3 regions of the Photobacterium sagamiensis genome follow, and region 3 is predicted to be linked to each of the others. Evidence: predicted binding sites of a transcription regulator. Region 3 holds the regulator's gene; each other region holds the start of a gene.

Region 1 (7,922 bases), on a different contig from region 3:
TGTGTGAGATCGGCCGGGTAACATCCTGCATTAAGCGGTAAGCAAACAGTGAAGATAGCGTTAATCCCAACAGTAGCACCATCAGTGCGGTGAAAACTTCCTGGTACTGCTGGAGGCGCAGGGTACTTAAGTCTAATTCGAGGGCGATGTACCCTAATGCCTGGCCCTGGGAATTCGACTGTGCGCCACTACCAAATAGACCTTCGGTTAAAATAGGGGCGCGCAGGATCAGCGCATTATCATTGAGCCGGGTATCGAGCAGCAACGGGATCGGTTGATCATCCGGATACATCAGGGTTTCAAAGTTACGATGAAAGTTCGAGGTGACAAATAATTGATTGCTGGCATCAAAGACGGCAATGCTGCGGATGATCTGGGAATGCTTACGGTGGGCATAACTGATCAGGCGACGAACCGCCTCCCGATTTTTATCGGTCATGCCATATTCAGTCGAAATTGCCAGCGGCTCAATGATACTGGCACCAGTAGAAATCAGCTGGTGTTCCAGATCCCGGTAGCGGCTCATCGTGAAAAAGGCGCTCAATAATAGGCCTATAATCAATGTCGGTGCTAATGTCAGGGTAAAGACCCTGGCACGAAGTCCATATTTGGTCATGGTTCTCTTAATTACAAGAATGCGATTCTGTGGGAGAATTGTCGTCCACCTGTGGCCTTTAGCTTAATGAAACTAGGGCTACTCGACAATCAACCAATGTCTTTTCAGTGAGTCAAAACACTATGGCACGCTTTTTTAAGCCTCAAAAACGTAAAATAACCGACACCAAGCATAAAGAAATTACAATCAGCCGATTAGATCACCTTGGCTCAGGTATTGGTCATATTAATGGTAAATCTGTCTTTGTTGATGGTTTATTGCCGGGTGAAAAAGCATTGGTTCAGTTTACTGAAGACAAAAAGCAGTATGCCCGTGCCAAAGTCATCAAGCGTCTTACCGATAGTCAGGCGCGTATTAAACCGCATTGCCCGATCTATGACCAGTGTGGTGGATGCAACTTACAACATTTATCCCATCCAGGACAGGTTGAGGCTAAGCAACAGGCGCTAACAGATCTAATGAGCAAGTTTGCCGTCACTGAGCAGCAAACATTTTCCCAGGTCGCTCCGATTGTTGGCAGTGAGCTGCATTACCGCCGCTGCTCCCGATTCAGTATTAAGCCGGGAGCGGGGAAATTGCAGTTTGGCTTTCGCAAGAAACAGAGCAAAGAGATTGTCGATGTTGAGCAATGTCCGGTGTTGGCGCAATCACTGAATGAACTTTTACCGCCATTACGCAGACTGTTAACTCAGTTGAAAGGGCAAAAGCACCTCGGGCATGTTGAACTGGTGGAAGCGGATAACGGGCGGGTGGTCTTAATTCGTCATTTAAAGCCGTTTTCTGACAAAGATATGACGTTAATTCGCCATTTCGCTCAAGAGCATAATGTTATTCTATTCTTAGCGCCGACATCGGATGACATCGAGCTTGTTCATGGTGATACGCCGTATTATGAACTGGAAGAACTTAAGCTGTATTTTTCACCAAAAGACTTTATTCAAGTTAACCGTGAAGTGAATAAAAAGATGGTTCGGCAAGCCGCCGATTGGCTGGATATTCAGCCAGATGATCGTGTACTGGATCTGTTTTGTGGGTTAGGCAATTTTAGTTTACCGCTGGCAAAACGAGCAAAAGCACTGGTTGGTGTTGAAGGTATCGAAGAAATGGTTCATCGTGCCACAGAGAATGCGATGTGCAACAAGCAGACTAATGCCGCCTTTTATCAGGCGAACCTGGATGATGATGTCACTAAGCTGCCATGGGCGCGTGAACCCTTTAATAAAATATTATTGGATCCGGCGCGTGCAGGTGCTGCGGGTGTGATGCAGCATGTAGTGAACCTTAAGCCTGAAAGGGTAGTATATGTATCATGTAATCCGGCTACGCTCGCGCGCGATAGTCAGGTATTACTGCAAAAAGGTTATCAGTTGGAACGCTTAGGAATGCTGGATATGTTTCCGCATACCGGACACCTGGAGTCAATGGCCTTGTTTAGCAAAAAGAGTCCGGCCACCCAAAAATAGTGTTTCCTTAACAGAGAAAAACAGGATTGAAAAATGGTCGCAGTTCGCGGTGCGCATTTAAAGGAAAATGATACATTTGAGCTTTCATCTTGGGTTGAGAGTTTGCAGCAAGACGCCAAGGTGTCAGGCCGCATTCAAAAAACCTATCAGCGATGTATCGATCTAACGACTGAGGAAGAGTCTGCGCCATTACTGCTATGGCGTGGCCGCGAAATGGTAGAGATCCTTGTTACCCTGAGTATGGACAGGGATACGCTGATTGCAGCGCTACTGTTCCCGCTGGTGGAAGCGGGCGTTTATGACCATGAGCAGGTCAAGGAAGATTACAACAGCACGATTTTGCAGATGGTGACTGGGGTCGAGCAAATGGCGGCAATCGGGCAGCTTAATGCGACCACTGAAGGTGCGGCGCAATCAGCGCAGGTTGATAATATCCGCCGCATGCTGTTATCGATGGTGGATGATTTCCGCTGCGTGGTGATCAAGCTGGCTGAGCGTATCTGTAACCTGCGTGAAGTAAAAGACGAGCCTGATGAGGTGCGTCGTGCAGCTGCACGTGAGTGTGCCAATATCTACTCGCCACTGGCTAACCGTCTGGGTATTGGTCAGCTTAAGTGGGAAATCGAAGATTACGCTTTCCGCTATCAGCATCCTGACACCTACAAGCAGATTGCCAAACAACTCTCTGAGCGCCGTATCGATCGCGAGCAATATATCGACTCTTTTGTCTCAGATCTTTCCGAATCAATGCAAGCTTACAACATTAAGGCTGAAGTGCATGGCCGCCCGAAGCACATCTACAGCATCTGGCGTAAAATGCAGAAGAAGAATCTGGCCTTCGATGAGCTGTTTGACGTACGTGCCGTGCGTATCATTGCAGATCAGCTCCAAGACTGTTATGCCGCATTAGGCGTGGTGCACACCAAGTATCGCCATCTGCCGAAAGAATTCGACGACTATGTCGCCAATCCGAAACCCAATGGCTATCAGTCGATTCATACCGTGGTACTGGGGCCTGAAGGCAAGACAATTGAAATTCAGATCCGTACCAAGCAAATGCATGAAGAGTCTGAACTCGGGGTTGCCGCGCACTGGAAATATAAAGAAGGCTCGTCTGGCGTTGCAAAATCATCCTATGACGAGAAGATTAACTGGCTACGTAAATTACTGGTGTGGCAGGAAGAAATGTCAGATTCCGGCGAAATGCTGGAAGAGTTACGCAGCCAGGTCTTTGATGACCGCGTTTATGCGTTTACGCCTAAAGGGGATGTGGTTGATTTGCCGCTTAATGCGACACCACTCGATTTCGCCTACCACATTCACTCGGAGGTCGGCCACCGTTGCATTGGTGCCAAGGTCGAAGGCCGGATTGTACCTTTCACCTATCACTTGCAAATGGGTGAGCAGGTCGAAATTATCACTCAGAAAGAGCCTAACCCGTCTCGTGATTGGTTGAACCCCAACCTTGGTTTTGTTACTTCAAGCCGTGCCCGCGCCAAAGTACATGCCTGGTTCCGCAAGCAAGATCGTGATAAGAATATGATTGCCGGGCGTGAAATGCTTGAAGTTGAACTGAACAAGGTCGGCGCAACATTAAAAGACGCTGAGGCATACGCATTAAAGCGCTTCAATGCTAAATCACTCGATGAGTTGTTTGCTGGTGTCGGCAGTGGCGATCTGCGTATTAATCAGGTTATTAACCATATCAACACCATGGTTAATAAGCCAACCGCAGAAGAAGAAGATCAGCAGCTGTTAGACAAACTGACAGAGGCGGGAACGAAAACCAGCACCAGTGCGAAAAAACCGCAACGTGATGCTGTTGTGGTTGAAGGGGTGGATAACCTGATGACCCACCTGGCTCGCTGTTGCCAGCCGATCCCGGGCGATGAAATCGTTGGTTTTGTTACCCAGGGCCGAGGTATTTCGGTGCACCGTAATGACTGTGAACAGCTGGAAGAACTTCGCCACCATATACCAGAGCGTATTATCCATACCGTATGGGGCGGGGGATTTGTCGGTAACTATAATATCACCGTGCGGGTGACCGCTTCTGAGCGCAATGGTTTGATCAAAGATCTGACCAATACCTTTGCCAATGAAAAAGCCAAAGTGGCCGGAGTGAAGAGCCGGATCGACTATAAGAAACAGATGTCGGTCATGGACTTTGATTTAGAGCTGACCGATCTTGACGTGTTGAGCAAGGTTCTGAAGCGGATCGAGCAGGTGAAAGATGTCGCTGAGGCTAAACGGCTGTATTAACGAGAACCTAGAACCTAGAATCTAGAAACTAGAAACTAGAAACGGGAAGCCATTGTGCTTCCCGTTTTTGTTTCTGGTAATCTGAGGCGAATAGGGTCTGTTTATCTTCCAACATAATTGCTGCTGGAAGATAAACAGACCCTAACCTAACCAATATTGATAGCGACGAATTATGAGTGATAACAAGCCGGCACCACTGGAAACCTTATTAGAAATCATGAAAACTTTGCGTGATCCAAACCAAGGATGCCCCTGGGATCTTAAACAGACCTTTGCTTCGATTGTGCCGCATACCATTGAAGAAGCTTATGAAGTCGCTGACGCGATTGAACAGCAAGACTGGAATGATGTGCGCGAAGAGCTGGGGGATTTATTGTTCCAGATTATTTTTTACAGCCAGATGGGTAAAGAGCAAGGGTTGTTTGATTTTAATGATGTGGTCAATGGCCTAAATGAAAAGCTGACCCGCCGTCATCCCCATGTGTTTGGTGAGACTGATTTTGCTGATGATGCGGCGATCAACGCTAACTGGGAAGCGGAAAAAGCCAAGGAGCGTGATGCGAAAGGCCAGGATAGCAGCGTACTAGCCAATATTCCGCTGGCACTGCCGGCGCTGAGTCGTGCTGATAAAATTCAGAAGCGTTGCGCAAAGCACGGTTTTGACTGGGATTCTGTGGGGCCGGTCGTTGATAAAGTGAAGGAAGAGCTTGATGAAGTGATGGATGAAGTCATTCAGGTGTCGGTTGATCACAATAAGGTTGAAGAAGAAATGGGGGATTTACTGTTTTCGGTGGTGAATTTGAGCCGTCATTTGCAGGTCAAACCCGAACAGGCACTGCAGCGAGCCAATAAAAAATTCGAGCGACGCTTTCGCGAAGTTGAAAAAAGTGTGCTAGAACAAGGAAAGCGCTTTGATGAATGTTCTCTGGAAATGCTTGATGCCGAGTGGGATAAAGTCAAGAAACGAGAGCGATAATGCACTGAAAATAGGTGCAACAGGCATGATCTTGACGTTTTATCATGGTTTTGGTGATGTGATTCAATGGGTTCACTTTTAAGCGATAAGCTTGTGCAATCGGTATAATTGATTTGAAACAAAAAAAAACGATGAATGCTGTGATAGTTTTCACGTTGTGGAATAAAATGTGTCTGGTATACTAATTTCCCGTCCAGATAGTTTTTAAATCCTCTATAACCAATCTTCCAGGTCAAACATGACAACGAATTACATTTTTGTTACGGGCGGGGTCGTATCCTCACTAGGTAAAGGTATTGCTGCAGCATCTCTGGCAGCTATTCTAGAAGCGCGTGGTCTTAAAGTGACCATGATGAAGCTAGACCCTTACATCAACGTTGATCCAGGCACAATGAGCCCGATCCAACACGGCGAAGTATTCGTTACGGAAGACGGTGCAGAGACCGATCTCGATTTAGGTCACTACGAGCGTTTCATTCGCACTAAAATGACCAAGCGTAATAACTTTACGGCTGGTCGTGTTTACGAAGAAGTGCTGCGTAAAGAGCGTCGCGGTGACTACCTTGGCGCAACCATTCAGGTGATCCCACACATCACGAACGAGATCAAAGATCGTGTGATTGCTGGCGCCGAAGGCCATGACATCGCTATCGTTGAAGTGGGCGGTACTGTTGGTGATATCGAATCTCTACCATTCATGGAAGCGATTCGTCAGCTCGCTGTACAGCAAGGTCGTGAACATACTATGTTCATGCACCTGACTTTGGTTCCTTACCTGGCTGCTGCTGGTGAAGTGAAAACTAAGCCGACTCAGCACTCAGTAAAAGAGCTGCTTTCTATCGGTATTCAGCCAGATATTTTAATCTGTCGTTCAGACCGTGTCATTCCGGCTAATGAGCGCGCTAAGATCGCACTGTTCTGTAACGTGCCGGAAAAAGCTGTAATTTCGATGAAAGACGTAGATTCAATCTACAAAATCCCTCAGCTAATCAAAGCACAAGGTCTTGATGATCTGGTATGTAAACGCTTTGGTATTACAGCCCCTGAAGCTGATTTGGCTGAGTGGGAACAGGTGATCTACGAAGAAGCGAACCCAACTGATGAAGTAACAATCGGTATGGTAGGTAAGTACATCGAACTGCCTGACGCTTACAAATCGGTTAACGAAGCACTGAAACACGCTGGCCTTAAAAACCGTCTGTCTGTGAAAATCAAGTATGTTGATTCACAAGACGTTGAATCTAGAGGCACAGAAGTGCTTGAAGGTCTGGATGCCATTCTGGTTCCTGGTGGCTTCGGTAGTCGTGGTGTTGAAGGTAAGATCCTCACAGCACAATATGCTCGTGAAAACAAAATTCCTTATCTGGGCATTTGCCTGGGTATGCAGGTAGCACTGATTGAATTCGCACGTAATGTTGCGGGTCTTAAAGATGCACACTCTACTGAATTTAACGCTGAAACTAAGAACCCGGTTGTTGGTCTAATCACCGAGTGGGTTGATAGCGAAGGTCAGGTAGAGAAGCGTACTGAGACATCTGATTTAGGCGGCACAATGCGCCTTGGTTCTCAGCTATGCCACCTGAAAAATGGTTCTAAAGTGCGTGAGCTTTACGGTAATGCGACGATTCATGAGCGTCACCGTCACCGCTATGAAGTGAATAACAATTTGCTTCCAAAACTAGAAAAAGCTGGATTGAAAATTTCTGGTCTGTCAGCAGACAAGAAATTAGTGGAAATTATTGAATTGCCTAACCACCCATGGTTTGTGGCTGCTCAATTCCACCCTGAGTTCACCTCAACTCCTCGCGATGGTCACCCTCTATTTGAAGGTTTCGTGAAGGCAGCAGGACAAAACCTGCGTGGTGAGCTTAAATAAGTAAGGATTACGGATAGCTGTAGAAATAAACCCCTACAGCTATTTTTTAGCTTTTAAATTGAAGATAAAGCAAGAGGAAACACAATGTCTAAGATCGTTAAAGTTCTAGGTCGTGAAATCATCGATTCACGTGGTAACCCAACAGTAGAAGCTGAAGTTCACCTAGAAGGCGGTTTCGTAGGTATGGCTGCTGCTCCATCTGGCGCATCAACTGGTTCTCGTGAAGCTCTTGAACTACGTGACGGCGACAAGTCTCGCTTCCTAGGTAAAGGCGTTCTTAAAGCTATCGAAGCTGTGAACGGTGCTATCGCTGAAGCTCTACTTGGTAAAGATGCAAAAGACCAAGCTGCTATTGATCAGGTAATGATCGACCTAGACGGTACTGAAAACAAGTCTAAGTTTGGTGCTAACGCAATCCTAGCTGTTTCTCTAGCAAACGCTAAAGCAGCTGCTGCAGCTAAAGGCATGCCTTTATACGAGCACATTGCAGAACTAAACGGTACTGCTGGTCAGTTCTCTATGCCTCTACCAATGATGAACATCATCAACGGTGGCGAGCACGCTGATAACAACGTTGATATCCAAGAGTTCATGATTCAGCCAGTTGGCGCGAAAACGCTTAAAGAAGCACTACGTATCGGCGCTGAAGTATTCCACAACCTTGCTAAAGTACTTAAGTCTAAAGGCCTAAGCACTGCAGTTGGTGATGAAGGTGGTTTCGCTCCTAAC
Region 2 (7,922 bases), on a different contig from region 3:
AGGGTCAATAACGGGCTCTGGTATTTTTCTTTGTGGTAGATCAACCAGTACTGGCGGCGCATATCGATAGGTAAATCCAGCAAGATCAGTCGCTTGTCATTGACCGCGTGCTGAATAGCGAGCCTTGATAAGCAAGTGATCCCTAATCCGGCCGCCACACAGTTAATGATCGCTTCAGTGGTATTGAGTTCGAATGCCTGATGCCACTCCTCCAGCCGCGGTGAGATGCGATTAAGGAAAAACTCACGAGTGCCCGATCCCGGCTCACGCAGAATCCATTGTGAGTTTTCCAGATCTGACAACCGTAAATTGTCTATATGAGTCAGCGGGTGATCCGGATGGCAAACCACGACCATTTCATCGTCTAACCAGGGCTTGGTGATCAGATCGGCTTGCTGTACTTTGCCTTCAACCAGACCGACATCAAGTTCAAATTCACTGAGTTTGTGGCAGATCTGTGCCGTATTGGAGATAAACAGCGACTGATCCGCATGTTGGGTGCTGGCACGAAAATCGCGGAGCAGGAAAGGGGTTACCTGATTACCGACCGTATCACTGGATCCCACTTTTAATTTTCCGGTGACCGGTCCGGCCTGGTCAAATAGGTTTTCGATCGCGTGGCTGCGAGCCAACAGTTCATCGGCTAAAGGTAACAAGCGCTTACCTTGTTCATTGATGATCAGACGATTGTTATTGCGATCAAACAGCTTATGATCCAGCTGCCTTTCCAGCTCAGCTAACGCCATGCTCACTGCAGGCTTTGATAAAAACAGTTTTTCGGCGGCAGCAGTGATCGTTCTTTCTTGGGCAACGGTGACAAAGACCCTGAGTTGCTTCAGCGCAATATTCATTTTATCTCTTTGGTTAATATCGGTAATAAAAACAAGTTAAGCAAAACTGAAAGTGCAGTTAAATATATTCAATTATTATAAATGCTTCAAATTTTATACACTCTTCCGGTGTTCAGAGATTAATGCTTTCAGCCCAAAGCGGTTACACCGCTACACATGATATTTGGGGTGAGTGCGGAGAAAATATAATGATTAACGCAACGAAACACAGAGTCGCAGGTGCCCCCATTCCAATGGCAGGCCTTGCACTGGGTATTGGTAGTCTTGGCTGGTGTTGGGAAAATGTCGCAGACCTAAACGGTACGGGCCAAGTGGCTGGAGCCGCCATCGCATCGGTACTGCTACTGATCCTTATTACGAAATTTATTTTCCATCCTAAATCCTTGTGGAATGATCTGACTCACCCTGTTGTCGGTAGCGTTGTACCGACGTTTGCCATGGCAATCATGGTGGTATCAAAAACCGTGGGTATGTATGCCCCTTATTTTGCACAAGCGATGTGGCTATTTGCGGTAATACTGCACATGATCTTCCTGCTGTTATTCGTTTATCACCGTGCGATTGAATTCAAACTTCACCATATGGTGCCAAGTTGGTTTGTTCCGCCCATTGGCATTATCGTGGCGGATGTCGCTTTTCCCGGTGGTGTCTTGCGTCCGCTCGCTGAAGGCTTGTTGATTTTTGGTATGGGTGTATACGCGGTGATGCTACCGGTCATGATTTATCGTTTGATCTTTAGCCACGAAATTCCCGATGCAGCGAAACCAACCATTGCGATAATGGCGGCACCAGCAAGCCTTTCTCTTGCCGGATATCTCACTGTGGAGCAGAGTCCATCGCCGGTGATCATTGGTTTATTGGCAGGTATTGCGGTACTGATGACGTTTGTTATCTATGTGGCGTTTTATCGATTGCTGCGCCTAGACTTCAGTCCAGGTTATGCCGCTTTTACCTTCCCAATGGTGATTGGTGCGACAGCACTGTTCAAAACCGCCGCTTGGATGGCAACAAATGGAGTAGCACAAGAATATGTTAATCAAGTTTCCCAGCTTGCGACTATTGAACTGTATGTATCGACGGCCGTTGTGTCTTATGTCGCGCTGCGTTATTTAGCCTTCTACCGTCCGATTTCACGTCTTTTTAGTCCTGTTCCACATAGCGCGTAATGTCGTACGGGTCTCGCTTGGTACAGTCTCATGTGTACCGTACTGTTCTGGCGAGCTTTTTAGGCGGATTGCTTAAAGATTACAAGTTTAGCGAGTGTGATTTGCCCGGTTATGCCGGGCTTTTTTGTATTTGTAATTTAGGTTTGCAGCTAACAAGATCATGGTAGACAATCAGGGTAACTTTCTCTTTTTGTGAGATATCTGCGTGTTTACTGTTTATCACTCAAACCAACTGGATTTATTGAAATCGCTTCTGGTTGAACTGATCCGCCTCAATCCTCTTGATAACCCATTCGAACAAGAACAAATTCTGGTGCAAAGCCCCGGCATGTCGCAATGGCTGAAGATGGAGCTGGCGAAATCATTTGGTGTCGCGGCAAACCTCGAATTCCCTCTGCCAGCAACCTACATCTGGAAAATGTTTACTCAGGTGTTGGCTGACGTGCCCGAGCGCAGTGCTTTCAATAAAGAAGCGATGACCTGGAAGTTGATGGAAGTATTGCCTGAGCAGCTGGATAAGCCGGAGTTTGAGCCGCTAAAACGGTATTTAGAACACGATCAAGACAGTCTGAAAAGTTATCAGCTGGCAGAAAAAATCGCAGATATTTTTGACCAGTACTTAGTGTACCGCCCTGAGTGGATCCAACAGTGGGAAGCGGGTGAAGTCGTTTCTGAATTAGAGGGGGAACATCCGTGGCAGCCAATTTTGTGGCAAGCATTGTATGATCATACCTTAACATTAGAACAATCGCCGTATCATCGTGCCAATTTGTATGAGCATTTTATCGATACACTTGAGAATTACACTCACAGCGGAACCTTGCCTGAAGGGTTTCCTAAACGATTGTTTGTCTTTGGTATCTCGTCGTTACCCCCTCGCTACCTTGATGCATTAGCCGCGATGGGCGAGCATATTGATGTCCATCTGATGTTTACTAACCCTTGTCGTTATTACTGGGGCGATGTCCGTGACCGTAAATATCTGGCGCGACTTGCCGCCAAGCAGCGTTTACAAGTGAAATGGTTAGATGATCACAGTGAGCAGGGCGAGTTAGCCGAGCAGCTTAAAGGCAGCGTTGAAGACAATATACATGATGATATGCACAATGATGTTGTCGGCAACAGTCTGCTGGCTTCAATGGGCAAGCTGGGACGGGATAACCTCTATCTGTTGTCAGAGATGCAAGCCCGGGAAGTTGAAGCGTTTGTGGATATTGAAACAGATACGCTGCTGCATTCAATCCAGGCCGATATTCTTAATTTAGAGAATCGTCAAAATGACGATATTTTAGATTCCAGCGACCATAAGTTGCCCGTTGCTGCGAATGACCCTTCCCTGTCTATTCACGCTTGTCATAGCCCGATGCGGGAAGTCGAAGTGTTGCATGACAAACTGCTCGCCATGTTTGATGCTGATGAAAACCTCAAGCCACGTGATGTGATTGTGATGGTAGCCGATATCAATGCCTACGGGCCTGCAATTCAGGCGGTATTTGGTAATGCGCCCGGTAATCGTTACATTCCATTTTCCATATCTGACCGAACCGCGGAGCAGGAAAACCCGGTTCTGCTGGCTTTCCTGCGTTTGCTAACGTTACCTGAAAGTCGTTGTCACGCATCTGAATTACTGGAATTGCTCGAAGTGCCGGCGGTGATGAGCAAGTTTGGTTTTGACAGTAATAGCTTTGAGCAAGTTAAGCGCTGGATTGAAGAAGCCGGTGTACGCTGGGGATTAGATAAAGAGACAGCCTGTCAGTTTGAGTTGCCGGAGCAACATCAGAATACCTGGTTGTTTGGTATTCAGCGTATGTTGCTGGGTTATGCCATGCCTCATGATGCCGGTTTATTTGAGGGGATTTCGGCTTACGAGCAGGTACAGGGATTAGATGCCGAGCTTGCCGGTCAGTTGGCGAGCTTTATTGATAGCCTGATTTCTTACCGTGAGCAGCTGGCGCAGCCGCAATCGGTTACTGCCTGGACGGAGCGATTAAATCAGCTATTGGATGATTTCTTAGCGGTCGAACTGGAAGGTGAACTGATCCTTAAATCGATCCGTGACAGCCTACATCGCTTACATGAACAGCTTGATGATGCCGGGTATCAAACATTGATCCCCCCCGCAGTTCTGACCCAGTACCTGCAAGATAAACTATCGGGCGAGCGGGTGAGTCAGCGCTTCTTAGCGGGCCAGGTTAACTTCTGTACACTGATGCCAATGCGCTCTATTCCTTTCAAGGCGGTCTGCTTGCTGGGCATGAATGATGGCTCTTACCCGCGAAATATTGCGCCGGAAGGCTTTGATTTAATGGATGGCCGCACCAAAGCGGGTGACCGCTCTCGTCGTGATGATGACCGCTACCTGTTCCTCGAAGCGATCCAATCGGCACAGGAAACCCTTTATATCAGTTATGTGGGCCGCTCGATTCAGGATAACAGTGAAAAAGTGCCGTCGGTACTGGTCAGTGAGCTGGTGGAATATTGTCAGCAAGGTTATTGCGTGGCTGGTGATGAATCTCTCCCAGTCGATGCTTCTGCGGAGCGAATAAAAGCTCAGTTAATTCATCACCACCCGTTAGTCCCGTTCAGCCCTGATGCCTTTACGGGGGAGCAAACCAGCTATGCGGTGGAATGGTTGCCCGCGGCCTTACGCGGCGGAGAGGCAGGAAAAGATTTCCAGCTGGCAGCCCTTGATGAAGAGTCACTTGACGCGGAGCAAACCCGCGTGCTGGATCTGGCTGAACTACAGCGATTCTGGCGTTTACCTGTGCGTTATTTCTTTAATCGTCGTTTAAAAGTGTTCTTTGAACCGCCTATGGGCGTGATGGAAGACGATGAACCCTTTGTGCTTAACGGTTTAGACAGTTATTTGATGCGCGATCAATTACTGGCGTTGTTGCTTGATGCCAAACTGAATCAGCAAAATGACGATGACGTATTCAGACAATTTTCAGCAGAGCAGAAGGCGGCGGGAAATGTCCCTGTAGCGGCGTTTGGCGAGTTAGAGCTGGAAGCGACACGAATCGAGGTGATTGCACTGGCGGATTCAATTTTGCCGTTACTGGCGGGCCCGCTTGATGATCATGAAGTGGATATTGCTTTTCAAATCGAAGGGCAAGAGATTCAGTTGCAGGGCTGGCTCAAGCAGCGTTATCAAGCCGGACTGGTGCGTTATCGCAGTGGCAAAATTCGTGCGCAGGATTTATTAATCGCATGGTTCGATCACCTTTGTCTGGCGGCGGGAGGCCAGAGCCAGATCACTCACCTGATTGGCACCGATGATCATTTAACCTTACTTAAGGTTGAACCTGAGCAGGCAAATACTTACCTCAAAGAAGCGGTGAGTCTGTATTACCAGGGCTTGAATAAGCCGTTACCGTATTTTCCGAAAACGGCCCTTGCCGGTATTAATGCGTGTATTGGCCGGGACGGCAGCTGGAAAGATGATGCCGATACCTTGGAAAAATCACTCAAGAAGATGGCTGATTGCTTTAATGACGGCTATCTCTATCCGGGCGAAGGGGCCGACAATTATATTGCCCGGGTTTGGCCGCAATGGAACGAAACACTAGCGAATGAGGCGTCACAAATGGCGAGCCGAATATTACAGGCTGCCGTTTTACATAGCGAAACAGTGGAAGAATCGTAGGGGTGTAGTGTGGTCGCCAGCAAATCATTCTTATTTGTAGGGTGTTCGCTGTACGACCACAGGTCCAGAGGTAGACCAAGTTTCTGGCCGTGATACTAACCAAACTATGATCGGTAAACCGTGAGTAAACTCTCACATAAATAGAATAAAATGTTATTCCAGATACTGAAAACCCGTTACCAGCACTGGATCACGAAAGTAATGTGATCATTGTCACTAACGTATCTGGTCTCTGAATCAAACTGGGTGATGTCTGATGACTCAAGCAATAACGCAAGACTCCGAATGTAATTCGCAGTCAGACTCGGGAACACATTTGAYGCCGAAATCAGTCGGTGCAGCAACCCTGCAGCCAATGACTTTTCCACTGCATGGGGCTCGTTTGATCGAAGCCTCTGCGGGTACAGGTAAAACCTTTACGATTGCCAGCTTATATTTACGTTTGCTGCTGGGCCATGGCAGTGCAGAAACGCGACATGCCACCGAGCTGACCGTTGATAAAATTCTGGTTGTAACCTTTACCGAAGCGGCAACCGCCGAATTAAGAGATCGCATTCGAGCCCGAATCCATGATGCCCGATTAGCATTTAGCCGGGGTGTCAGTCACGATCCGGTGATCCAGCCGTTGCTTGAGGAAATTAGCGATCATCAGACGGCGGCGCAGATTTTACTGCAGGCCGAGCGTCAGATGGATGAAGCGGCGATCTATACCATTCATGGTTTCTGTCAGCGAATGCTGACCCAAAATGCCTTTGAGTCGGGCAGCCGTTTTAATAATGAATTCGTGACCGATGAAAGCCAGCTGAAAAGTTTAGTCGCGGCCGACTACTGGCGTCGTAATTTCTATCATTTGCCGCATAGCCTGGCGATTGAAGTACGAGACGTATGGTCTTCGCCGACGGCGTTACTGAAAGATATTGGTGGCAGTTTAACCGGAGCGCCAGTGAAGTTAAGCGTCGAGGCGATGACCGATTCACTGGCGGAATTGCACAATACAAACCTCGAACGTATCGAAGGTTTTAAAGCGTTATGGCGTGAACATGAAGCGGATCTGGAAGCATTGATAGCCAATTCCGGTGTGAACAAGCGCAGCTATACCAAAAAGAGTTTGCCGACCTGGTTAGAACAGGTGAGCCTGTGGGCGGCATTGCCAACCTTGGGCTATGATTTGCCGGATAAGCTTGATCGCTTCCATCAGCAGATCCTGATCGAAAAAACGGCAAAAGGTGACGCCCCTGAGCATGAGGTGTTTGTTGCTGTTGCTGATCTGCTGGATAACCCGGCCAATCTGCGCGATCCCCTAATGGCTCACGCGATAGAAGAATGCCGCGTCCTGCTTGCGAAAGCCAAAGAGCGCAAAGGCTGGTTATCGTTCGATGACTTGCTGACTCAGCTATCTGCGGCGATCGATAATGATCGTGACGATCTGCTGGTTGAGCGCATTCGCAGCCAGTATCCCGTGGCGATGATTGATGAATTCCAGGATACCGATCCCCTCCAGTACAGTATTTTCAGCAACATCTATACCACCGAAAGTGCAGAGCAGGCGCAGTGTGGTTTGTTTATGATCGGCGATCCTAAGCAGGCGATCTATGCTTTTCGCGGTGCTGATATTTTCACTTATATTCAAGCGCGTCGTCAGGTCAGTGATCATTACACCCTGGGCACTAACTGGCGCTCAACGGCTGACATGATTGCCTCGGTCAATCGGGTCTTTGAACAGCCGGATAGCCCGTTTATTTACGATCAGGACATTCAGTTCCTGTCGGTGAACCATAGCCCCAAAGCGCCGGAACGTAGCTGGTGGCTCGATAATCAGGCTCAGCATGCGCTGACCTTCTGGCATCAGGATAGCCTGGATGGCAAACCCGTTACTAAAGGCAGTTATCAGCAAGTGATGGCCGAGGCGACGGCAGCCCAGATCCAGAAAGTTCTCACCCAATCCCAGCAAGGTAGTGCCTTTTTCCAGGATAAAGGTCACAAGAAAGCCATTCAGGCGAGTGATGTTGCTGTTCTGGTCAGAACCGGCAATGAAGGCAAACTGGTACGTCAGGCCTTGGCTGAGCAGGGTATTGCCAGTGTCTATTTATCGAATCGCGATAGTGTATTTTCCACTCCTGAAGCCGCTGATATGCAGCGTTTATTGCAGGCGGTATTAACACCAGAAGATGATCGCGCATTGCGTGCGGCGTTAGCTTCCAGTCTTTTTGCGTTAACGGCAGTCGATTTAGACAAGCTCAATAGTGATGAAACCGAGTG
Region 3 (7,922 bases):
TCAGATCTGACACCAAAAGTGGCAGAAGAAACCATGAAGCTGTGGCAACAAGCTGGCTTACCTGAAGGTGTGTTGAATATGGTTCAGGGTGCGCGTCCGACAGGTGAAGCACTTGCGAGCTCGAAAGGGATTGATGGTTTGCTGTTTACCGGTAGTGCCAATACCGGCCACATCCTGCACCGTCAGTTTGCCGGACAGCCAGGCAAGATGCTGGCGCTGGAGATGGGTGGCAATAACCCGATGGTGATCTCGAAAGCCTATGGCGAGCTTGATGCGACGGTCTACACTATTATTCAGTCAGCCTTTATCAGTGCAGGCCAGCGCTGTACGTGTGCTCGCCGCCTGTATTTACCGCAGGGGCCGGAAGGTGACGCGATTCTGAACCGTCTGGTTAAAGCGACAGGTCAGCTAAAAATTGATGGGCCATTTGCTGAACCGCAACCGTTTATGGGGCCGCAAATTTCTGAACGCGCGGCTGACGGCATCATTGCCGCGCAAGCAAATCTGGTGAGTTTAGGCGCAGAGCTATTACTTGAAGCGAAACGTGGCCAGGGGGCGGTAGTCACGCCTGCTATTATTGAAGTGAGCCAAGTTGCTGAGCTGCCAGATGAAGAATACTTTGGCCCATTGCTTCAGGTTGTCCGTTATCAGGATCTGCCTCAGGCCGTCGCGATGGCGAATGATACTCGCTATGGTTTGTCAGCTGGCCTGATTTCTACCGATGATGCGGAATGGCAATATTTTATTGATCATATCCGTGCCGGTATTGTGAACCGCAACCGTCAGTTGACTGGAGCCAGCGGTGATGCCCCGTTTGGCGGGCCTGGAGCATCAGGCAACTTACGCCCAAGCGCTTATTATGCCGCAGACTATTGTGCTTACCCTATGGCATCGATGGAAGGTGAACAAACTGAGCTGCCAGCCCAGCTGTCACCTGGGGTGCAGTTGTAAGCACCGGTATACGTCGACTACGGCAATCATTATCAGCAAGGGGAAATATTCATCATGGAAAGAGTGGAGCAATTATTTAATGCCCTGTGGCAAGACTATATACAACGTCTTTGTCCGTCTGCGGCTCAGGTTCATGCACTGTTAACCGAAGATGAACCCTTGCTCAATGATCACATCGCACTGCGTACCTTCAATTTACCGAAAGTGGGGCTGGATAAGCTGGCAGCCCCATTTATTGCAATTGGCTATAAGCCATGTGGTAGGTATCATTTTGAAGCAAAAAAGCTGTATGCAGAGCATTTTGAGCATCCGAACCCGTTAGCACCGAAAGTATTTATCAGTGAACTGATGGTGGGGCAGTGTTCTTCGCTGTTACAGGAAACGGTACGCGAACTGGTTGATCAGGTGCCGGAGCAGGCAATTCATGAACCTGAGTTTGTTTGCTGTGGACGTTTGTGGGATATCGATTCGGCGACGTATGAGATGTTATCGGCAGAAAGCGAGTATGCCGGCTGGGTTGCTGCGCATGGCTTTGGGGCCAATCATTTTACCGTCAGTATTAATCAGCTGGAGCAGTTCACTGAGATCCATGAAGTGAACCATCTGCTGCGTCACAATGGTTTTGCGATTAATGAGTCTGGCGGTGAGGTGAAAGGGAGTCCAGAGGTGATGCTGGAGCAGTCTGCCACTATGGCTGACAAGGTGGCGGTGGGCTTTCTTGATGGTGAGAAAATAATCCCTGGCGGCTTCTACGAGTTTGCTAAGCGCTATCCTCAGACGGATGGTGAACTGTACCGTGGGTTTGTTGAAGCGTCGGCGGATAAGATCTTCGAAAGTACGAGTTAGTAAGAGTAGGAAACAGTGATAAAACAGCGGCCTTGGCCGCTGTTTTCGTTTCAATTATTGGTTTGCTTGGTGGCAATCTAAAGTAGGGCTCCATAGCTCATTACCATGCACGGTGCGTTGACGCTGGCTGAACAGGGTTTGTTGCTCAAGGTAATGACGAGGATCGCTAAAACCAGTCATTTCAATGGTCGCGGGTAAGGCTGCAATGACAGCCGTAGCGGGAACCAGGGTATGTGGAGAAAAGCGTTCGATATCCATATCAAGACCTCTCATAAATATTAGATATGCATAATGTAGCATTGGTATTGCTGTTGGCAAGTGAATAAACAGTGACGGTTACGGCAGAATATACGTTTTGAGATCTTTTTATGCTTTTTGGTGATAGTGATATGTTTCGCAGTTACAAAAAAAGCCGCATTAAGCGGCTTTTTATTAATCGAAGTCGTTGGTCGGTTAGCGAGTACCGTAAACCACGATAGTTTTGCCGTGGGCAGAAATCAGATTCTGCTCTTCCAGCATCTTAAGGATACGACCTACCGTCTCACGCGAACAGCCCACAATCTGACCGATTTCCTGACGGGTGATCTTAATTTGCATACCGTCTGGGTGAGTCATTGCATCAGGTTGTTTTGCAAGGTTTAGCAATGTCTGTGCAATACGGCCTGTTACATCAAGGAATGCAAGATCGCCTACTTTCTGGCTAGTGATTTGCAAACGGTTGGCCATCTGTGCAGAAAGACGCATCAGAATATCAGGGTTGACCTGAATAAGCTGACGGAATTTTTTGAAAGAAATTTCTGCCACTTCACAAGGACTCTTGGCACGTACCCATGCAGTACGTTCCTGCTCTTCTTCAAATAAGCCTAGCTCACCGATGAAGTCACCTTGGTTAAGGTAAGACAGGATCATTTCTTTGCCTTCTTCATCCTTGATCAATACGGCAACAGAACCTTTCACAATGTAGTAGAGAGTTTCTGCTTTCTCTCCCGCATGGATCAAAGTACTCTTTGACGGATATTTGTGAATGTGGCAATGGGAAAGAAACCACTCTAGAGTTGGATCTGTTTGAGGTTTACCTGGAACCATATTACTAACTTCCTCTGCGTTTGTTGCCCAACAACGACATCCATATAATTCAAGGCTGGGCCTAACAATAGAATTGTTCGCTGATTAGGATATTCATTCAGCCGCTAGGCTGCAAGTTCACTTGAATATTTACTTGAGAGTTTATCTTTTTTCCGCGTCTTTTTCTTGATATTGATCTACCTGAAATGGCCATTTGGTACTCATAAGTGTGCACATGATCACACAGTTGTTAGTTAATGCAGAATTACCCTGTTTGAAGTAAGGAGAAAGCAATGCAATCACGAGTGAAATGGGTAGAAGGAATGACCTTTCTGGGACAGTCAGATTCTGGTCACAGTGTCGTCATGGATGGCAATGGGGGCGAAAAAGCACCAAGTCCGATGGAAATGGTATTGATGGCTGCTGGTGGCTGTAGCTCAGTTGATGTTGTCGACGGTTTGCAATCAGCTGGCCAGAACATTGCCGGCTGTGAGGCGCAGATTTCTTCTGTTCGCCGTGAACAGTCACCGCGTATTTTTACCTCGGCTAACCTGCATTTTGTGGTCACAGGCCATGATCTGGATGAGGCTCGGGTTGCCAGTGTTGTTGCAGATTCACTGCAGAAATATTGCTCAGTATGCCTGATGCTGGGCGAAGGGGTCGAAATGACCCATTCGTATGAGATAGTTAAAGCCTAGGTTTCGCGTGACGAGAGCCGGGTATCGAGAAAAGCGGTGCTATGGCCCTGAGGACCTAAGGATAAACAGTTTCGAGTAATTAGGTTCGAGTTTCGAGAAAGAGCCACAGCTTGACCCCCAACTATGGCTCGGAGAGCCTGCTTACAGGACCACAGGACCACAGGACCACAGGACCACCGTAGGTATTAAGACCCTAATATAGTGTCGGGTAACGAGAAGCACGCATCTCGTTACTCGCCACTCACCTCTCGCGTCGGGTTTATCCTATCTTTCCGGTTTCGACTAACTTCTGGATCAGCGGTCGCATGATCAGCTCCATCGCAAAGCTCATTTTTCCGCCCGGTACCACCAGGGTGTTATGGCGAGACATAAACGAGCCCTGGATCATTGATAGCAGATACGGAAAATCGACATTTTTAATTCCGCGGAAGCGGATAACCACAAAGCTTTCATCCAGACTCGGAATGCCTTTGGCACTGAATGGGTTGGATGTATCGACGGTCGGCACCCGTTGGAAGTTGATATGGGTGCGCGAAAATTGCGGCGTAATATAATTGAGGTAATCGTCCATCGAGCGGACGATAGACTCCATGACCGCTTCCCGGGAGTGGCCGCGATCACGCGTGTCGCGGACGATCTTCTGTATCCATTCCAGGTTCACAATCGGCACCATACCAATCAGCAAATCGACGTGTTGTGCGGCATTGATCTCACCATCAACAACACCGCCATGTAACCCTTCGTAAAAGAGCACATCCGTATTTTCAGGTAGTTCCTGCCATGGCGTGAATGAACCCGGCATCTGGTTATAGGGGACCGCTTCGTCAAAAGTATGCAGGTAGCGGCGGAATTGACCACTGCCATCGTCACCATATTGGCGGAAAAAAGTTTCCAGTTGGGCAAAGTCGTTAGCTTGCGGACCAAAATAGCTGACATGGCGGCCTTGCTCTTTGGCTTTACGAATTTCAACATCCATTTCCGGTCGGGTAAAGCGATGGAAGCTATCCCCCTCCAGCCAGGCGGCATTGAAGTTCATCATATTGAACATTTTGCGAAATGCTTCTGAAGTGGTGGAGGTGCCGGCACCAGAAGACCCTGTTACTGCAATAATCGGATGTTTTGCAGACATGACATACCCTGTCGTTAATGTTAACGATGAAAGTTATTAACAGGGTGTTGCGCCAGGGTCAAGGATAAGTTGGTTTTTGATCGGGAGATATCCGTTAATTGAGATCTCTGCGGAGTTTAATATCAACAGATTTATGCAGTTCAGAAAATACGATCACTGCATCACCTGATTCAAGCTGCTTTCGGACATATTGTACCTTGTGTTCCATGTTGAGTTCGGTCTCACCATAGTCAGTACCTTCGCGCAGCACAAAGTGTTCAATCAGATTGTCTAGGGTGTCAGAGTCGATATCTTGCCAGGGAATAATCATAGTTACTGTATCTGTTTTCTAGTGGGGTGCTGATTATATTGTTAATTTCATAGATTGTAGAGCGGTACTATGGCCCTGAGGCCCTATGGATAAACAGTTTCGAGTAACTAGGTTCGAGTTTCGAGAAAGAGCCACAGCTTGACTCCCAACTATGGCTCGGAGAGCCTGCTTGCAGGACCACAGGACCACAGGACCACAGGACCACAGGACCACAGGACCACACTTGTGACTCGAATCTAGTCTCTAGGATCTGGCAACTTCTTAAACCATTCCGGTACCGTCTTTTCCAACCAGAAATCAGGATTGCGCCAGGATCCGGAGACAAATCCGACATGACCGCCATTCGCCGTTAAGTGATAATCAATATTTGCAGGCAATGGTTGCAGGGGAATCACTCGTTGCGTCATGAAAGGGTCGTCTTTCGCATGAATGATCCGCAATGGAATTTTGACCTGATGGAGCTTACTGAGTCCGCTACATTGTTGGTAGTAGTCGGCGGCATCTTTAAAACCATGCAGGGGAGCGGTAACCTGATCGTCAAACTGCCACAATGACTGAATGTGCTGTACTTGCTCTGATGCCACGGGCATTGCATCAGGCAAGGCAGTAATTTTCTTGGCTAAGGTGTTTTTCAGTGAATTAAGCAGGTACTGTTGATAGATCCTGGAAAACCCTTGTTGGATTCGCACTGAGCAAGCTTCTAAATCCAACGGTGGTGAAATCACCTGCGCAGCGGTTAATCCAGACTCATCCCCGGTTTCCGCCAAGTAGTTAACCAGCATGTTACCGCCGAGCGAGACCCCGACAGCATACAAGGGTGCATCGGGAAATTGCTGTTTCAGCCAGTCAATAAAGAATCTGGCATCACTGGTTTCTCCCGAGTGGTAACCGCGGGCCTGACGGTTGATCTCTCCACTGCAACCGCGAAAATGCATCATTACCCCAAGCCAGCCTTGTTCTCTGGCGGCATGGAGCAAGCCATTGGCATAGGGGCTGTTAAAACTGCCTTCTAAGCCGTGGAACAGAATCATTAGCGGTTTATCACGTGGATGCTCAGCGGGAGCTGCTGTCCAGGCCAGATCGAGGAAATCGCCGTCAGGCGTCTCAATGCGCTGAATCACCGGCGTGAACAGAGGCTTGCGGCGGATAAACCGCGGGAGCAGGGTTTGTAAATGGGCGTTGCGCAGCCCGTTCGCTGGCTTAAAAGGCATCATGGTTCCACTCATGTTTGAAGTGATATTTTCAACTTATGCTTGTTACTTTAGTCCGGCACTACACAGGCATTATAGGGGAAAATCATTTATCGGATCTTTCTCTAACAATTCAGCAAGTATTCGCAAGCCTTGTTCCAGTTTATGGTGACTGAACGGGGCGCTGACGGCTAAACGTACTGCCGGAGGTATGGTGCTCCCCGGCGGGGCAAACAATTCGGCGGATTTCACCACGACGCCCAGATCTTCAGCCGCCTTAACAAAGTCGCTCAGTAACCAATAGTCTGGCAGTGTCAGCCAGACATGGAAGCTGTCATTGCGATGTTGAATATTGAAGTTACCCAAATACTGCGATACCAGCTGCTGGCGCTGATAAATATCACCACGGATCTGACTCAGTATTCGGTCAGCATCGCCGTTAGTGATGAGCTCGCAAGCCAGGCCAGTCAATAACGGGCTGATCATCAGGCTATGATTATGCAGGGCAGCATTAAGGCGCTTTTGCAACCTTGTCGGCACCTGGATGTAACCTAACCTAAGCCCCGGAGCCAGACATTTCGACAGACCGCCAATATGGATCACCTGCTCAGGATCCAGGTTCACCATTGGCGTCGGGCGTTGTTCCGGCAGTAAGCCGTTGACATCATCTTCAATAAATAACACCTGATACTGGCGGCAAACTGCCAGCACTTCCTTGCGTCGTTGCTCGCCCATTGTCACCGTGGTCGGGTTCTGCAGGGTGGGGGTGCTGTAGATCATGCGTGGCTGATATTGACGGCAGGCCGCTTCCAGGCTGGCCGGAAGAATCCCTTCCTGATCCATTTCAACAGGTTTGACCGATATTTGCTGCTGACGGGCCAGACTGAGAAAACCGGGATAGGAGACCTGCTCAACCAGTACAGTATCACCGCTGCGACAGAATGCGGACAATACCAATTGCGCAGCATGCTGCCCGCCGGAGGTGAAGTGCATGCGCTGCGGATCGAGAGCCACCCCTTTTTGTTGCAACCAATCACCGACGATTTGGCGGTGTGTCGCTAAGCCTTGGGGATCCTGATACAGCATCATCTGATTCAACTGATCAGGGTGACGGGCAATGTTCTCCATTGCTTGCTTGAGCATGCCAGAACGATCGATTCGAGGGGGAATGTTGTAACCGAAATTGCATTCCTCTTCTTCCTGCTCGGAATAGTTATAGACCCAGCTAGGCTGATCCGCCTGGCAGACATAAGTACCGGCTCCCACTCTGGCTTCAACCTGTCCGCGTCGCTCGGCTTCGGCATAGCCCCGGGTAATGGTGCCGACGGTCACGCCCAATTGGTCGGCGAGTGCTCTGTGGGTAGGCAGTTTGCAGCCCGGCTTGAGTTGTCCTGATTTGATGTGACGGGCTATCGCATCGGCAATCTGCCGGTAGATAGGAGCCGCCTTACTATCAGAATTACTTGGTGTTAATACAATTTTCATAATTGTCATGGTGACAATAAACCTTTTGATCACAGTTAAACCAGCTGGTAGGGTTAATTGTGCGCATAAAATGATCGAATTACAAACTAATAAGTAAATTGTACCGATACAATTTGCTTGGGCATCAATAAGGACAATAACAGTTATGCTGGAATGGCAATTCATTCTGTCTTTAGCGGCGTTTGCTGCAACCATGACAGGTACTCCCGGACCGAATAACCTGATGCTCACCGCATCGGGTGCGAACT

The links. The regulator CRP, encoded in region 3, controls carbon source genes, mostly activating them, when cyclic AMP is high. The targets are predictions, from matches to a motif close to TGTGANNNNNNTCACA.
Region 1: pyrG (CTP synthase) is a predicted target of CRP. The motif match lies at 5,457-5,472, and genes of this name have one in related genera.
Region 2: recB (exodeoxyribonuclease V subunit beta) is a predicted target of CRP. The motif match lies at 5,783-5,798, and genes of this name have one in related genera.

What each region holds. Positions count from the first base shown of each region.
Region 1 covers NZ_JAKJSP010000001.1:2,279-10,200, forward strand. Annotated here, with positions in the region: gene barA (two-component sensor histidine kinase BarA) at 1-616, opposite strand, end outside; gene rlmD (23S rRNA (uracil(1939)-C(5))-methyltransferase RlmD) at 739-2,079, shown strand; gene relA (GTP diphosphokinase) at 2,113-4,341, shown strand; gene mazG (nucleoside triphosphate pyrophosphohydrolase) at 4,514-5,317, shown strand; gene pyrG (CTP synthase) at 5,556-7,193, shown strand; gene eno (phosphopyruvate hydratase) at 7,278-7,922, shown strand, end outside.
Region 2 covers NZ_JAKJSP010000059.1:29,887-37,808, reverse strand. Annotated here, with positions in the region: gene L4D76_RS23625 (LysR substrate-binding domain-containing protein) at 1-851, opposite strand, end outside; gene L4D76_RS23620 (TDT family transporter) at 1,040-2,017, shown strand; gene recC (exodeoxyribonuclease V subunit gamma) at 2,223-5,663, shown strand; gene recB (exodeoxyribonuclease V subunit beta) at 6,019-7,922, shown strand, end outside.
Region 3 covers NZ_JAKJSP010000045.1:41,907-49,828, forward strand. Annotated here, with positions in the region: gene astD (succinylglutamate-semialdehyde dehydrogenase) at 1-951, shown strand, start outside; gene L4D76_RS20400 (DUF1338 domain-containing protein) at 1,006-1,797, shown strand; gene L4D76_RS20405 (hypothetical protein) at 1,852-2,055, opposite strand; gene crp (cAMP-activated global transcriptional regulator CRP) at 2,251-2,883, opposite strand; gene L4D76_RS20415 (OsmC family protein) at 3,156-3,560, shown strand; gene L4D76_RS20420 (phosphoribulokinase) at 3,820-4,689, opposite strand; gene L4D76_RS20425 (YheU family protein) at 4,784-4,999, opposite strand; gene L4D76_RS20430 (hydrolase) at 5,236-6,213, opposite strand; gene L4D76_RS20435 (aminotransferase-like domain-containing protein) at 6,283-7,683, opposite strand; gene L4D76_RS20440 (LysE family translocator) at 7,820-7,922, shown strand, end outside.